Regions from separate parts of the Candidatus Enterococcus dunnyi genome, predicted to be linked through region 2. Evidence: riboswitches for the same ligand, from Rfam matches in the RefSeq annotation. Region 2 holds a riboswitch; the other holds the start of a gene.

Region 1 (8,419 bases), 1.3 Mb from region 2:
AATGGATCCAGCCAAGCGTGAATACGGTCGAATTGATAAGGCTTAAAGTGTAAATAGGCAAGTATTTTTTGCCCTTGCTCCGTTAAAACCAACAAGATCGCACTGATGCCGATCAAACTCAAACCGCCAAAAAGAGGAACCAAAAGTTTCCAAGAGCAGCTTGAAACAAGTAGAATACCAAATAAAATCGATAGAAAAACTAAACTAGTCCCAAAATCTTTTTGATAAAACATCAGTCCAAAAATAGGGATGCTCACAAGTAATAGTTTTCCTAAAAGTGACAGCTCCTCTTTTAGCGAAGAGAATGTCTTACCATATTTTGTCACGAGATAAGCCAGCATCAGAATATAGCCCAATTTTGCAAACTCAGAAGGCTGAAAAGCAAGCGGACCAAGGCGAATCCAGCGTTTGGTTCCGGTAGCAACAGCCATCACAGGATCATGGAATTTTACTAACAAGCCCATCAAAATCAGGGAACAAAGATAAAGATAAGGAGCAGCTTTCCATAAAATTTTGATTGGAATCAGCATCGTCAAAAACATAGTGATGATTCCTAAGAGTGTCCACAACAGCTGTTTTATTAGCAATGGAGTGACAGCAGTGATCGTAGGATCAGCTTTGAAAGCACCGTATTGTGCGACAAAGCCAACTAAGATCAGTAGCAAAACTGGGAGTAAAAGACCGTAATTGATCAGCTCATTCGATCTGTTCCGAATTCGTTTCATTGGCTTTCACCTCGTGATCGTTGTTTTTCTCTCAGCTCGCTTGCGCGAACATTCAACGCAACACCGAGAACAAGGCTCAAGATCAATAGACTAGATCCGCCATAGCTGATAAATGGAAAGGTCAGTCCAGTCATCGGGATATAGCCCAAAAGACTGCCGACATTGACAGAAACCTGCAAGAGCAATAAGACACCGCAGCCAATGTACAGGTAAGAATAATAAAGACGATTCGTTTTTATCCCTAATAAAAGCAAGCGAGCGACCATAAAGAAGACCAAAAATAGAATGCCCAAAGAAAAAATCAAGCCAAGTTCCTCTATACATATCGCAAAAATAAAATCTGTATCAGGCTCAGGTAAAAAGCCTTTTTTCTGAATACTGTTTCCTAAACCTAAGCCCCAAAATCCGCCATTATGGATCGCATAATAGGCATTGGATGTTTGAAAGCCTTTGCCCATAGGATCGATAAAAGGATTTTGCATGACTTCAAAACGTGTCACTAAGTAACTGAATTTTTGCGGCAGCCACTCTGTGGGCAAAGATAATAAGAGCATTGTTCCCAATTTTTTTGCGATGACGAACCCGATCAAAGCAAATGACATAAACCACGGTGACAGTCCGCTGGTTAAAAATAAAATCAATACTAGAATAAAAATCATGGAAGCACCAGCGATGTTTGGCTGTAAAGCAACGAAAAACATCAAGCTGATCGAAACGATTATCGGCTGTCTGTACTGTTTGAAAGAGAAAGGCGTGACGGTTTCTGTTTTTGATAATGCAAGAGCCAGATAAAGCACTAAAATAAATGGGACCAACTCTGAAGGCTGAAACAAAAGAATTCCTAAATTGAGCCAACGTTTGGCACCGCCAACGCTTGTTCCGATGACTGGTAATAGAATTAAGGAAAGAAATGTCAGGCCAAGCAACATGTGAATAATCGTAGGCTTTCTCAAAACAGCTAAATTGATCCGATAGACGATAGCTAAACAAACCAGACTGAAAATAAAATAAGAGGTCTGCTTGAATGCTTTATGTGCCGGACTTGATTGGCTATCAAGCAATTGATAAGAACTAGCGCTATATACCATTAAAATGCCGATCACACACAAAATAAGATAAGGGAGAAGGAGGTAAAAATCTAGATAAACTATTTTGGAAGGCTTCCGCAGCGTCTTCATTCATCTGCTCCGTCAGTTAAAAAGTCATTTATCGCCTGTGCATTTTGCTTCTCATCGATTTCTAAAACACTGCCTGCCTCCGTATAATCGTTAAATGCCCAGCTCCCTTCAACTGGAACAGATAAGGTTTGAAGAGGTTTTACTTTCCCACCTAAAAAGTCTTTGGCTAAATCGATCAGAAGTTCGGCTGGAATATTCGTGTCTAGATAACCAACGGCTTCTCCAGCAATTTGAGGCAGCTGTAAAAGTGGGACCGCGTTTGTAGCTTGTTTTGCTAAAGCGTCCATGACTTGCTGCTGTCTTCTGATACGACCAAAGTCTCCTTCGCCATCCATGCGGAATCTGGCGTACTGCAATAAAGTATTCCCATCCATTGTTTGATTGCCTTTTTTTATATCGACGTTATCTAAGTTCAGCTCTTTTTCTGCATCGATTTGGACACCTTTGGGGTAAAGATCATCGATCAAACGAATAAAATGGTTAAAATCAACGGCTATATAATAATTGATGGGCAGATCAAAGGAGCTATTCAAGACTTGTTTAGTCAGCTCAGCTCCACCGTAAGCGTAGGCAGCATTGATTTTTTCTGCTCCATGTCCAGGTATTTGAACGTAAGAATCCCGCATGATCGACAGCAGCTTTGGTTGTTTGGCTTCACTATTATAATGCGCCACCATCAACGTATCTGCCCGTCCACCGTCTTCGTCATCTTCGCGTCCGTCATCACCGATCAATAGAATCGTGATTTCTTTTAAATTTGTTTGTGCATCTGCAGAAAAAGTCAAATTCTTTCGTTTAGTGATGTGTGTTTGGGCTGTTTTTTTACCATGATGAAAGCCGATGACTGCATAACAGCCAAGAGCGGTAAAAATCAAAACAGTGATAAGACTAATACAAATCAAACTCTTTTTTACTAGATTCATTGTTATTCCTCGCTAATCATTTTATTGATCATCAAATAAATTGCGGCGCTAGGAATCGACATATACGTCGGGATGACCGTTTTCTTGCTGACTAGGTTGTTTAGACCGAGCTGATTTTTCACCTCCAAACAGTTCACTGATCCAAAACAAAAAACTTCGCTGAAAAAGACTCAGCGAAGGGGATTGATTCCAGCATAAAAAAGGGTCATCATTCTCATCGTTGAGTTTTAGCACTATGAAACGTAAAAAGCATTGCTTTTAGCTACTTTGTGAAAAGCCTTAATTCGACAATTCCTGTCCTACCCATGCCTGTCTTTCGACATTTTTGAGCAGTAGCCTGTGTTTTCATAGGAGCCTCACCTAACAAGTTATTTAGATCGCCACAACTATAATCAATTCAATAACGGAAGTCAATCGTTCAAAAGTTAATTTTTTCCTAAGTAAAAAGAAAGGTTGAAAGAATATCGTTTCCGAGATCGGTCGAGAATACGTTTAGATCAAGCTATTTCATAAAAGAACTAAGAAAAAATTGATTTAAGTATCTTTACTAATAGAAAATCAAGAACCTCTTTTCTTTAGATTTTTTTAATAAAAATAACAGCTAGAATCATTTGTTTAAGAGAAGCTTTAAATTTTATGTCGCATCCAACTTGAAAACAGAGTAAGATAGAATAGTGGAAGAATGCGCTTGCATTTTTAGAAATGGAGGAAGGTAAATGAGCTATAGAATAATACAGCAAGAAAATTGGATACTCGTTGAAAATGATCAAGGAGCAGCCTTAGGTTATGCAGCAGATTCGGGAGTAACATTGATTGAGCAGGATGGATTCGCTTTTAAAGATTTGAATAAAAATGGCTGTTTGGATCCATATGAAGACTGGCGCTTGCCAATCGAAGAGAGAATCGAAGATTTAGTCACACGATTAAGTGTGGAAGAAATGGCTGGCTTGATGTTGTATAGTCGCCATCAAACAGTATCAAGAAGTGACAATCATTTTGTGCAGATGTTTTCCGGTACATATGGGGGGAAGGCGCTCGCAGACTATGACGGACCGATTTCTGAATTGACGGACCAGCAAAAGGAATTTTTAACGAAGGATCACATCCGCCATGTACTTTTGACGAGGGTAGAATCACCAAAAGCAGCCGCACAATGGACGAATAAAATTCAGGCGATGGCCGAAAGCTTGGACTCGGGCATCCCAGTGAATATCAGCTCAGATCCGCGTCACAGCACAAGTGCAGACACAGAATTCAATGCCGGAGCAGGCGGAGAGATTTCTATGTGGCCGGAGCAGTTAGGGTTAGCAGCAGCTTTTGATCCTGAGCTGGTGAAACAATTTGGAGAAATCGCTAGTCAAGAATATCGGGCATTAGGAATTACGACCGCTTTGTCACCGCAGATTGATTTAGCCACTGAACCACGCTGGATGCGTTTTTCGGGTACCTTTGGTGAAGGGGTAAAATTAGTCACTGCTTTAGCTCAAGCTTATTGTGATGGTTTTCAAACAACGAAAGAAGCAAACGGTTGGGGCAAGGAAAGTGTGAATGCGATGGTCAAACATTGGCCGGGGGGCGGCAGTGGTGAGGCTGGACGAGATGGCCACTATGGTTATGGAAAATATGCAGTTTATCCTGGAAATAATTTTAACGAGCATCTAAAACCATTTCTAGAAGGAGCATTTGATTTACAGGAAGGGACAAAGAAAGCGGCAGCAGTCATGCCGTACTATACGATATCTTATGATCAAGATCAGAAACATGGAGAAAATGTTGGAAACGGTTTTAGCCAATTTATCCTAAATGATCTATTACGAAAGAAATATCATTATGATGGCGTTGTTTGTACAGACTGGTCGATCACAGCTGATCCAGTACAAATCGATCAATTTCTTGGCGGAAAAAGCTGGGGAGTAGAGGAGCTGACTGTGGAGCAACGTCATTACAAAGCACTTTTGGCAGGCGTTGATCAGTTTGGAGGAAATAATGAAATTGCCCCCGTTTTGGCTGCTTTTGAATTGGGCGCTAAAGAATATGGGACACAAGCAATGAAAGAAAGGTTCCACGTTTCGGCTCGCAGATTGTTGAAGAATCTGTTTCAAACAGGTTTATTTGAAAATCCATATCTAATATCAGAAAAATCTGAAGAAATCGTTGGGCAGCCACAATTTATGGAAGCAGGATTTAAAGCACAGCAAAAATCTTTAGTACTGCTAAAAAATAAGCACAGGCTATTGCCTTTAGAAAAGACGGCTAAATTGTATATTCCTAAGCAGCACATTGGTGCTTCAAAGGATTGGTTTGGTCATCCGCAACCTGCATTTGAAAAAGATCCTGTCAATCGAAGCCTCGTCGAGAAATATTTTCAAGTTGTGGATTCGCCTGAACAAGCAGATGCGATTTGGCTATTTTTAGAGTCGCCTAAAACATATGGCTATTCGAATGAAGATCGTGGCAATGGCTATCTACCGATCAGTTTGCAATACAAGCCATACACTGCACACTTTGCCCGAAAAAAAAGTCTTGCTGGCGGTGATCGTTCTTACCATGGAAAGAAAAATACGGCAAGTAATGGGCAGGATATCGAAACACTGCAACGATTAAAGGAACAACATCCTAATGTACCGATCATTGTGAGCTTGACATTGAAAAACCCAACGATCGTTGCAGAATTCGAGCCGTATGTCGATGCGATTATTGTCGATTTTGGTGTACAAACACAAGCGATACTTAGTGTTTTAAGCGGCGCTTTCACTCCTTCTGGGCTGTTGCCGTTCCAAATGCCGGCAGATATGGAAACAGTTGAAAAACAACAAGAAGATGTTCCGCTTGATATGAAGTGTTACTCAGATGAGTTTGGTCATACGTACGATTTTGGGTTTGGTATGGATTTCGACGAACCGATCGTTGATGAGAGAAGAAAACTTTATGAATAGTTAAGGCGATGTATCAAGATTTGAGGGCTGAAAATCAGTTTATTGATTCGTTCTATAATGTTGATCAAAAAAGAGTCTTACGCAAACATGATTTACACATTGCGTAGGACTCTCTTTTTATTTATTTTGCCGCGATTTTTTTCGCTTTTTCGGTATTCGCAAAATGGAGTTTTGCGTATTTGCTCAGTAAGTCGATACCGCCTTTTTTTAAGACTTTTGCAGCAATCTGATCGGCAGTGCTACCTGCGCCGGATGGAACCTTCAAGCCTAATTCTTGTGATTCTTTTTCTAATTCATCTAAAAAAGCTGCTCGGCTAATGATCGAAGCAGCAGCGACTGCCACATGATATTGCTCACCTTTGGTTATAAAATAAAGCTTTTCACGTACCTGATTTTTTTCTGAGCGTACATATTTTTTATAATTACTTTCAGGAGTAAACTGATCGATCAAAATGGCCTCGGGTTTAACAGGTGCGATGTCATCCAATAATAAGTGGATAGCTTGGTTATGCAGTGCAACTTTCATATGGACTGCGTTATATTTTGGCTGGATCTGATTGTATTTTTCCGGTTCAACGATCAGCAATCTGAATGGGATCAATTCTTTGATCACTGCTGCAAGCTGCCTAATTTGCGGATCAGTCAACTCCTTGGAATCTCTGACTCCGAGTGCTTTTAATTTTGCCACCATTGTTTTTTCTACATAAGCAGCACAAACTGTTACTGGACCAAAGTAACTGCCGTTACCAACTTCATCGCTGCCTAAAACAGAAAGCTGACTGAAATTATCTGGCAGTGCTGTAGAAGTTGTCGTTTTAGCTTTAGAGGTGGAAGCAGTTTTGTTCGAACTAGGTGCGCCCCACTTTGCAGCGATCTTTTCCGCTTCTAGCCCTTGAAAAACAACTTTTCCTGAGGTGTAGGCAGTGATCGTTGTCGTCCCTGATTTTGCCACGAATTCTGTATACGGAATCTGTTTATTTAAGAGTGAGCGCTCATAAAAAGACTTCATTTTTTTGATGGTATCTTTGGATACTTTGATAACTTGAGTTTGAGACATTAGACGGCTCCTTTCGCGAGTTCTTTTCTATAGTAAAACAAAAAGCTGGAAAAGTGAAGCGTATTTCCTGTTCAAATGAAGCAAATAGATGATGAGAAACGGCTTCATAATCACCTTCATTTGAGTTTTCAGAAACTCTATGATATAATACTTTACAAGTAATGATACTAGTCGGAGTGAGCGGATTTCTGCTCACTCTTTTTAATGGAGTAAGGCAGGAAAAGTACGGCTGTTTTACTTCTACGCTAGTCCTCATTCTATAATTCCTGAAGGAGGCGAAAATTTTGAGTAGTGTTGTGGAAACTGTTACCGAGTTAGTCACACCAATCTTAGAAAAACAAAATTTTGAACTTGTAGAAGTAGAGTTTGTCAAGGAAGGAAAGAACTGGTTTCTCCGTGTCTTTATTGATAAAACCGGCGGCATTGATATTGAGGAATGTGCCTTTGTCAGTGAACAACTCAGCGAAAAACTTGATGCTATGGATCCTGACCCGATACCACAAGCGTACTTTTTGGAAGTCTCTTCTCCGGGAGCTGAACGTCCGTTGAAAAAAGAAAGCGATTATGAACAAGCCGTTGGCCAATATATCCATATCTCTCTTTATCAAGCAGTTGAGGGAGAAAAGCAATTTGAAGGAACGTTAAAATCTTTAGACAAAGAACAATTGGTCTTGACGGTCAAAATCAAAACAAGAGTCAAAGAGTATACATTTGAACGGAAAAACATTGCCAAAGCTCGTTTAGCAATCCAGTTTTAACCCAGACATTCGTAGAGCAAAACAATCTAGTTTTTGCTTATTACGGAAAGGTGTTTTCCGAAAGAAAAGCCATTCCGTTTATCTTTCATTTAAACAAGTAGGAGGAAATGACAACAAAATGAGCAAAGAAATGTTGAATGCATTGGATGCATTAGAAGCTGAAAAAGGTATTTCTAAGGATATCGTGATTGATGCGCTGGAAGCAGCATTAGTTTCCGCATATAAAAGACATTATGGACAGGCCCAAAACGTTGAAGTAGAATTCGATGGCAAAAAAGGCAATATCCATGTATATGCAGTAAAAGAAGTCACTGAAGAAGTGATGGATTCCCAATTGGAAGTCTCATTAAAAGAAGCGATGGAAGTCAATAAGGCGTATGAGCTGGGCGATAAAATTCGTTTTGAAGTGACACCAAAAGACTTTGGCCGGATTGCGGCACAAACGGCGAAGCAAGTTATTTTACAACGTGTAAGAGAAGCTGAAAGAAACATTATTTACAATGAATTCAGTGCATACGAAAATGATATCATGCAAGGAATCGTTGAAAGACAAGACCGCCGTTATATCTATGTAAACTTAGGAAAAATCGAAGCTGTCTTATCAAAACAAGACCAAATGCCAAATGAATTTTATCAACCGCATGATCGAATCAAAGTGTATGTATCACGTGTTGAAAATACATCTAAAGGTCCTCAGGTTTTTGTTAGCCGCAGTCATCCAGATTTATTGAAGCGATTGTTTGAACAAGAAATTCCGGAAGTGTATGATGGAATTGTAGAAATCGTCAGCATTGCTCGTGAAGCAGGAGACCGCTCAAAAGTCTCTGTTCGTTCAACAGATC
Region 2 (8,419 bases):
CATCGTCAAAACAACAGAGTCAGTCAAAATAAAACCAAAATCTGAAGAGAATTTGAAGCTGAATATCACAATGCCTGAAACAGAATTTGATGGCATCATATTAGGTGGAATCCAACTGCAAAGAGAGTCCAACGATGAACAGGCAGTCGATAATGGTGGAACCATGGTCATCAATAAATACGCTTATGTGATCGGCATGCGCTTGAAGGAAACTGATCGAGAATTACCTATGGATATGACCTTTGTCAAAGCCTATGCGTCATCACCAGATTTTAGAAATACCGTGACGATTGATTTAGGGAATACACAGGCTGCTGTGCTGAAAGATTTGACCGTAGAAGCACAAATCATGGGTGAAAAAAGCGATACCGTTTTATATGAATCAAAGAAAAATAAAATGCGTATGGCACCAAACTCTATTCTAAATTTCCAAGTAGGAATGGCAGGAGAAGCGATGAAAGCGGGGAATTATCGGGCGCATGTCATTGCTACATCAGGAGAAAAACGTTGGGAATGGACGGAAAAATTCAAAATTACTCAAGAAGAAGCAGATAAATTCAACAAAGAGGCTGTCGGATTGGTTCAAAATCAAGGAATCGATTGGAAATTGATTGCAATGATCGTTGGCGGCGTAGTCGTATTAGTAGCAGTTGTATTTATTGTGATTCGTATCGTGATGAATAAAAAAACAAAAGCGAAGAAACGTCGGAAAAAAAGAAAGAATGTTCAAAAATAAATGAGATCAATCGCACAGCGAATAGTTAGAAGGGAGAAATAAAATGACAATACTTGATTGGATAGCAGTCATTTGTTTGGCAACGGCTATTTTATTTCTACTTTCGGTCACACTCTTTTTCATTCTCTTCATTCGAGCAAAAAAAGATGTCAGCAAACTAACAAAGATCCGAACTAAAAATAAAAAGAAACGCAAGCGAATAATCCGTGCAAAAAGACAAGCACAAAAAAAGCAAAAAAGGAATATTCTTTTGTCTATCCTCTGTTTGATCGCAAGTCTTGCTTTTGGAGCAGGCTCTGCATACACGATTTACTATCAGGCAAGTAACTTGAGTGAAGCTGATCAAAAAGCGATCGTGAACGGCTATTATTATTTAAATGAGATTGAAAATCAGCTGTCGGATGCTGCCGACAATGGGGATGAAAAAACGATCAGTACCAATATGAATACTTTGGCATCTCGTTTATCCGGATTTGCGTTAAACAAAGCGGATTATCGGATTAGTAGTGAGGGACAATTATTGATCAATCGCTATTACACCTCGATGAAAGAATTAGGGGTGAATCTTTCGTCTCAGTCCTTAGAAGTTTATAGAGACCCGAAACAATTAGAGACTTTAAAAGCAGATGTTGAAAAAGTTAAAAATAATGAAAAAGCGGTATTTAAAAAGTTTAATGTTGATGAAAAATCATTAGCAGAACAAAAATAGGTGTTGTCAGAGGTCATAGGTAGGAGGAAAAATGAACAAAAAATCTTCCCATAAAAAAACATCTAAACACAGAAAGCAACAAACAAATGGATCTCAAAATAAGCAAAAAATAGATAAACCAAAAAAACAATATCCGCGTAAAAAAAAGAAAAAAATACAACCTAAGAGAAAAAACTCTCGTAAAAAAAATAACAAGAAGAAAAATAAAAGAGGCCGGTTTATCAAACGGCTGTTTTTGGAACTGATTTCCGCAGTCATCTTGACAAGTGTTCTGATTTGGCTGATATCGATCGTTACATTTACCTTCGTAAAGATCGACGGTTATGCGATGATGCCTTCTTTAGCAGCTAAAGAAACTGTTTTTGTCAGTAAATTGAGCGAAAAAAAGAGATTCAAGCTAGTAGCTATTAAACTAGCCGATAGAAAAGAGATCATCATTAGACGTATCGTCGGGATGCCTGGTGAAAACATCAGGTATGACAAAGATCGACTGTATATCAATAATGAAGCTGTTGAAGAGAAATTTATTGCTGAAGAGATTCAGCAGGCTGATATAAGCGGGAGTTTCTATACAAAGGATTTTACTTCAGAGCAGTTGTTCAATGAAAATATGATTCCAAAAGGAAAGTACCTTATTTTAGGGGATAACCGCCCCTATTCTACCGACAGTCGTTTTTATGGATTGATCGATGAAAAAGAAATCATCGGAGTTGTGACTATGAGAATTTTCCCTCTTCATAAAATGACTAAATTTTAAGTTAAAAAACACTCTTTGAAGGGGTGTTTTTTACTTTGGGTAATGCAAAGTAAAAAACAAGAGCATAAAAAGAACTAAAAATTTGAATGCTGTGTATAATGAAGAAAGTGAAATGATTATGATTTATGTAGGAGATGTATATATGAACTTCTTACTGGATTTTATCGATAGCTATACTCAAAATAAACTAGAAATTTTGAACACAATAAAAGATAGCCGGAAATCGATCTCTTTTGAAGCATTAGCTCACATAACTGGATTCGAGCAAAGGACGATCCAAAAATATGTTGAAGATATACGCTATGATCATAAAAATGCGGAAATTAATGACATAAGTGTGATAGTTTCTGATGATAAGTATGTACAAGTGACATATGAAAACTATAAGGGGTATCATAGATTTGTTCAGTATCTTATAGCAACTTCATTTTCGATTATTTTATTACAGGATTTGCTGTTAGGTGAGCAACTTTCCTTAGTTCAACTTTCTATTGAATATTATATCAGTGATTCAACGATAAAAAGGAGAATACAAGAGATCAACCACCATATCAAGGATTATGAGCTTAGAATCATTAGTAGAAAAGGGATGTTGTTGATCGATGGTCCAGAGCTACAAATCAGGTTATTTGCGTATATTTTATTTTGGAATCTGTACAAAGGCAGAACTTGGGTATTTCAAGTAGTAAAAAGAGAGTGGGCAATAGCTTTTGTGGATACTGTTTTTGAACAATCTAAAGCTATTCGAAATTTATCGAATGTCGAAGAAATCTACTATACTGTCGCAATCAATAAAACACGTCAAATAAGAGGGTATCCGATCCAATTTTCCCAACGGTGGCTTCAGCAATTTTTTTCCAAAGAATTTTTAGCATCTGATAAGCCCTGGATTAGTGACTACAATCTAACGGAGAACGAAGGTTTATATTTTTTATTATTGGCACAAACGAATGCCAAATTTTACTTGATTAAAGAGTATGAAGAGCCAATCTTTTTATTTCATCAAACGGAGAAGACACTACTCTACAAAAGTGTTGAAGCTTTTTTTCGAAAATTTTCAGAACAAATTGAATTCATTGATGTGCAAATGAAAGCTGAATTGTATAAATATCTTCTATCATACCATTTATTCTGCATGATATTTCATAATTTTTCCATGGGAATCAACAATTACACTGGGGGAAAAGTTTTAGTAACGAATCATCCTAAATTAGAAAAAAAACTTAATAGGCTGATAGATGAACTATACATGGAAACAAAGATCTCATTATTTCAAGAAAGGAAATTTTTGCGAGAGCGTTACGCGCTAATTTTTTCAATGATTGGACAAGTGTCAAAATTTGAGCCGCTTCTCTTGATCTACATCGATACAGATTTGCCATTCTTAGCTGAAAAAAAAATTATTGGGCAAATCAAGCGTTATACTGAAGAATCATATAATATTATGTTTGTAAATGAAAATGCCACTTTTTCAAAATATGAAGTGGATCTTGTTTTAACGACAAGTTATATCGAAGGATTTCAGGATTTCATTTCACCAGATAAGATTGTTTATATCTCAGAAAATTTAAAACCCGAAGATATTATTCGAATTAGAGATAATTTAGAAAAACTGCTTCTAGAAAAAGAAGAATAACTTATCGATGTTGGCCGTCTATAGAAATAGAATATGAATTAGATTTTTACTTTCTTATTTTAAAAATAACTGGTCGCATTTTGGTTGTTTTTGTTATAATGAAAAGGAGTAAAAAGCTATTTTTAATGATGAATGAAGATAAGAGAGAGGATCTGTAAAAATGAAATGTGCAACAATTTCTAAAACAGTTGATTTATTAGATGGGGGCTGTAATGTTTGCGGAATAATCGAAAATGAGAATTATACCTTGGTCCTAGATGAACAAGCGGTTCCGCTAGATGAACTGACAGTCAATGAGCTTGTCACAGCGATCGTCCTTAAAGAGGGTTTCAAGAGAAGCTATGAAACAGATGTGATCGACGACTTCACCTTATATAAAAAAGAAGCTCAGATAATCAGAATGAAAGAAGAATTCGATCATTTGACCTATTCAAATGGAACGGAACAAATTGAAACGAATGATTACATTATAAATAAAAACAGCCTGATAGAAAGGGTCAATGTTATTCTATCAACTATTTTTGGCTTAGAAAAAATAAATTTTACTCTTTAGACTAGTTTTTTTAAGGCTCCTGTTTATTTGGTGATTTTGGATTGGTAGTCTTAAGTGAGGGTATATTATTTTAAGAATATTAAAGTTTTATATATTTTCAGTTAGGTAGAAAATTTACTGGTGGATGATCTTTTTTGAGTCGTACCAAGCAGTACTAGGGATTGTAATTTTATTTTAATCTACTAGACACAAAAACGAAATGCCATTGTAATGTTTTAATTTGACTTTGTGAAGCGATACGCTTATAGTTTTAAATGAAATAAATACTTGTTAGGTGAGGCTCCTATGTAAACACAGGCTGCTGCTCAGAAATGTCGAAAGACAGGTACGGGTAGGACAAAAATCGTCGAATTAAGGCGTTTTTCTAAGCAGCTAAAAGCAATGCTTTTTACGTTATATAGTGCTAAAACTCAACGAAGAGAAGAACTAGGTGAGAGCAGCTTTTGAATAGCTGTGTTTTGTTTTTATCCCAGTACTTTAATCCCTTCGCTGAGTATTCTTGGTGAAGGATTTTTCTTTTATGCAAGAAGACATATGAGCTGTAGAAAGGAATATACAATGAAAAAACCAGTAAGAATACTTATTATCACGTTGTTATCTATTATTCTCGTGGTGGTCAGTGTAGGCTGTTATGCGGCAATCTCATTTCAGTCAGCAAGAGAAGAAAGTGAAGCAAAACTATCACCGATCAATCAAAATTTTACTGGTGATGAACAAACAAGTGAGAAAGAACTGACTGTTATGGTCGTAGGAAATGATTCGCGCGACGATGATGAAGATCAAGGGCGTTCTGATACGTTGATGGTGGGTCACTATGACGGTAAAACGAAGCAACCAAAATTGATTTCTATTATGAGAGATAGTTATATGACATTTCCAGCTGGCAGCCTCGATAAAATCAATGCAGCATATGCCTATGGTGGAGCACAGATGACAAAAGAAGTCCTCAATACTAATTTTGATCTACCGATCAACTATTATGTTGTGATGGATTTTAAAGAGTTTAGTGATATCATTGATGAGCTTTATCCAAAAGGTGTGAAAATAGATGCTGAGAAGGACATTAATTTAGATGGTGTCGATATTCTAAAAGGGGAACAAGTCATGGACGGCAATACTTTATTGCAATATGCCCGCTTTAGAATGGATGAAGAAGGCGATTTTGGCCGAATCAGACGACAACAGCAAGTAATGGATGCGTTGATCGACCAATCGAAAGATTTGATCCCAATTTGGGAACTGCCTCAGGTCGCAGGAAAAATCGTCGGGAAAATCGACACCAATGTTCCGACAAGCTTGTTTATTGATTTAGCGAAGGATTTTCTGACAGGAAAAGTCAAACCATTAGAATCACTTTCAGTTCCGATAGAAGGCAGCTGGAATTTTAATGATGATACTCCTTCAGGCAGTGTGATCGAGCTGGATGCACCTAAAAATGCAGATGCGATCCAGAAATTTTTGAAAGATACTAAATAGAACTATTTAAAAGGAGCAGTATATAACTCTATGGGTTATGTTCTGCTTTTTTTTCGTTTTAGTTTATTTTCATGCGTTTTGGTTACGCATATGCTATCCTTTAAGAAAACGGTTTAGTAATTTTTGAAAGAAGGTCATGCAGTGAAAGTTGTGATTATTGGTGCATCATTCGCAGGAGTTTCAGCAGCTCTTACGATTCGAAAAAAATACCCTGAAGCTGAGATTTATCTGGTTGAAAAGCAAGCGACAGTCGGTTATCTGCCAGGTGGATTGACTCTCTATTATAACGAAGCTGTAGATACGGTCGAAGAGCTTCGCTTTGTTTCAGAACAGCAATTGAAAGAAAACAGGATCGAGTTATTGTTGAATGCAAAAGTAGTGAGCATGGATTCAAATCAGCAGGTCATCCACTATCAACGATCAGACGAGCTCAATATCTTATCTTTTGATAAGTTGATTTTAGCTACAGGTTCTAGCCAATGGTCAACGAAAATCATGGGGAGCGATTCTGAGAAGGTGCTCAAGTATAAATTTTTAGCTGGCGTCAAGCAAGCGATCGCTCAGCTGGAAAATTGCAAAGAGGTTGCATTGATCGGCGGTGGTCAAATTGGTGCAGAAGCTGCTGATACGCTGTTAAGTAAAGGGATAAGTGTTCATTTATATGAACGAATGGACTATCTATTATTTAAATATTTTGATCAAGAAATGATTTTACCTGTGCAACAGGAGATGGAAAACAGAGGGGTAGTGTTTCATTTTGATGAAACGGTTGAAAAAATCGTAGAGAAGGACGATGGATTACAGATAGAAACGCAACATTCTCGTCGAACGGTCGATCGAGCTGTTTTTGCGATGAATGTCCGGCCAGATTTAAGTTATTTAGATGAAAAAATCGATAGCCACACAGACCAAACCGTTTATGTGGATCACTATTTACAAACATCTCATCAAAATATCTTTGCAATAGGTGATTGTATTCAAGTACCTTACAGCTTGACGAATGAGTCTTTCTATATACCCTTAGTGAATAATGCAGTTAGAGCTGGTGCTGTAGTTGCTCAAAATCTACTAGAACCTACGACAAAATTTATTGGCTCGATTCGTACGATCGGTACGAAGCTTGTTGATTATTATGTGGCAAGTACAGGTTTGACTGAAGCAGAAGGCCTTTTTCATGATCAGCCGATCGAAGTTGCTCATTTAAAGCAAACGAGTTCTTTATTTTCTGGAGAAAAAGAGATTTCTGGGAAAATTATTTTTGAAAAGGAAAGTCATCGGATTTTGGGCGCTCAGCTGGTATCAAAAGCTGATATTCTGGATAAGATCAACACGCTTGCTTTAGGCATTCAGACAGAACAAACATTAGAGCAATTTTATCAAAAAGATTTTTTATACCATCCTTATTTCTCCACAGCTATGGATATCACAAATCAACTCGCGTTTACTGCTTTATGGAGTGATGCCGATGAAAACTGAAGAATTACTAGACAAAAAAGAAGCAAGAGAAATCCAAATACTGAAAAAAGTGATCTTAGCCGGCGGTCGTATGGAAGACACTGAGCTGTTGAATCATTTAGGTGTATCAAAGGCATCTTTTGAAAGTGATTTAAAAGAATTAGGTTATTATTTAAATCCATATAGTAAAGACTGTCGCTTATTTTATGATGGACAATGGGTTTCTGTAGAAATGTCCGATCGATTTTCAGTCAGTAAAGTCGTTGATGATTATATACGGGCATCGATCAAGTTTCAGCTGATCGACCATCTGTTTCATTATCGAGAGTTTACGATGGCTCAGTTGACAACAAAATTTATGATCAGTGAATCTTCCTTATTTCGAAAAATCAAAGAGTTGAACCAGCTGCTGACTGAATTCGGTCTGAAAATCCGAAATGGACAGCTAAAAGGTGAAGAACTGCAGATTCGATATTTTTATTTTCAAGTTTATTGGTTTTTGACACCATACGAACAGCACAGGGAGCGCACCTTGACACAGCAGAATATCCGCATTATCGAAGCACTGGAAAAAGCACTGTCGCTCTCCTTTGAGGAATATGGAAAACTGAAGATCAGTCTGTGGTTGACGATCAGTAAAAAAAGATTGGCAGTTCAGTCTAAAACATTTAAAGAAGTCCGAAATAAAAGCCAAAACCTTGAGCAAGATCCTTTTTTTAAAACGATTCGTTCGTTCGTATTGCGTTTTTTTAGTCGTTATCCGCTTGAGATCGATGAAGAAGAAAGTATGCTGCATTTTATTTTCTTAACAAGTATGTCTGTTTTAACTGAAACTGATTTTATCCAGTATAGCTTGGTACGCGGACGGCGCACACCGTCTTCACTAGCGGACACATTTGTTTTGGAACATGTGATTCTATACTATCGTCCACAAAAATTTTATCCTGAATTGGAAAAAAAGATCTTTTATTACTTCTCACAGATTCATAGCAGGCTTTATTTTTTTAAAGGAGAATTAGAGCTATTCGACAAGGAGAATATTTGGCAAAAAGAGCAACAATTATCCAGTCATCGTTTAGGTGAATTTGCCCATGTTC

What was found. Region 2 has a riboswitch for magnesium ahead of A5889_RS13615 (LCP family protein). Riboswitches for the same ligand answer to the same signal wherever they lie in the genome.
Region 1: linked by a shared signal. The riboswitch ahead of A5889_RS03485 (LCP family protein) and the one ahead of A5889_RS13615 (LCP family protein) in region 2 are both predicted to bind magnesium.

What each region holds. Positions count from the first base shown of each region.
Region 1 covers NZ_CP147246.1:727,756-736,174, reverse strand. The annotation lists gene A5889_RS03495 (FtsW/RodA/SpoVE family cell cycle protein) at 1-725, opposite strand, end outside; gene A5889_RS03490 (FtsW/RodA/SpoVE family cell cycle protein) at 722-1,903, opposite strand; gene A5889_RS03485 (LCP family protein) at 1,900-2,826, opposite strand; M-box (ykoK) riboswitch at 3,032-3,201, opposite strand; gene A5889_RS03480 (glycoside hydrolase family 3 protein) at 3,543-5,762, shown strand; gene rnhC (ribonuclease HIII) at 5,884-6,819, opposite strand; gene rimP (ribosome maturation factor RimP) at 7,104-7,577, shown strand; gene nusA (transcription termination factor NusA) at 7,696-8,419, shown strand, end outside.
Region 2 covers NZ_CP147246.1:2,892,610-2,901,028, forward strand. The annotation lists gene A5889_RS13590 (DUF916 and DUF3324 domain-containing protein) at 1-736, shown strand, start outside; gene A5889_RS13595 (hypothetical protein) at 780-1,445, shown strand; gene lepB (signal peptidase I) at 1,477-2,202, shown strand; gene A5889_RS13605 (helix-turn-helix domain-containing protein) at 2,345-3,838, shown strand; gene A5889_RS13610 (DUF4809 family protein) at 3,999-4,391, shown strand; M-box (ykoK) riboswitch at 4,651-4,819, shown strand; gene A5889_RS13615 (LCP family protein) at 4,950-5,867, shown strand; gene A5889_RS13620 (FAD-dependent oxidoreductase) at 6,009-7,343, shown strand; gene A5889_RS13625 (helix-turn-helix domain-containing protein) at 7,333-8,419, shown strand, end outside.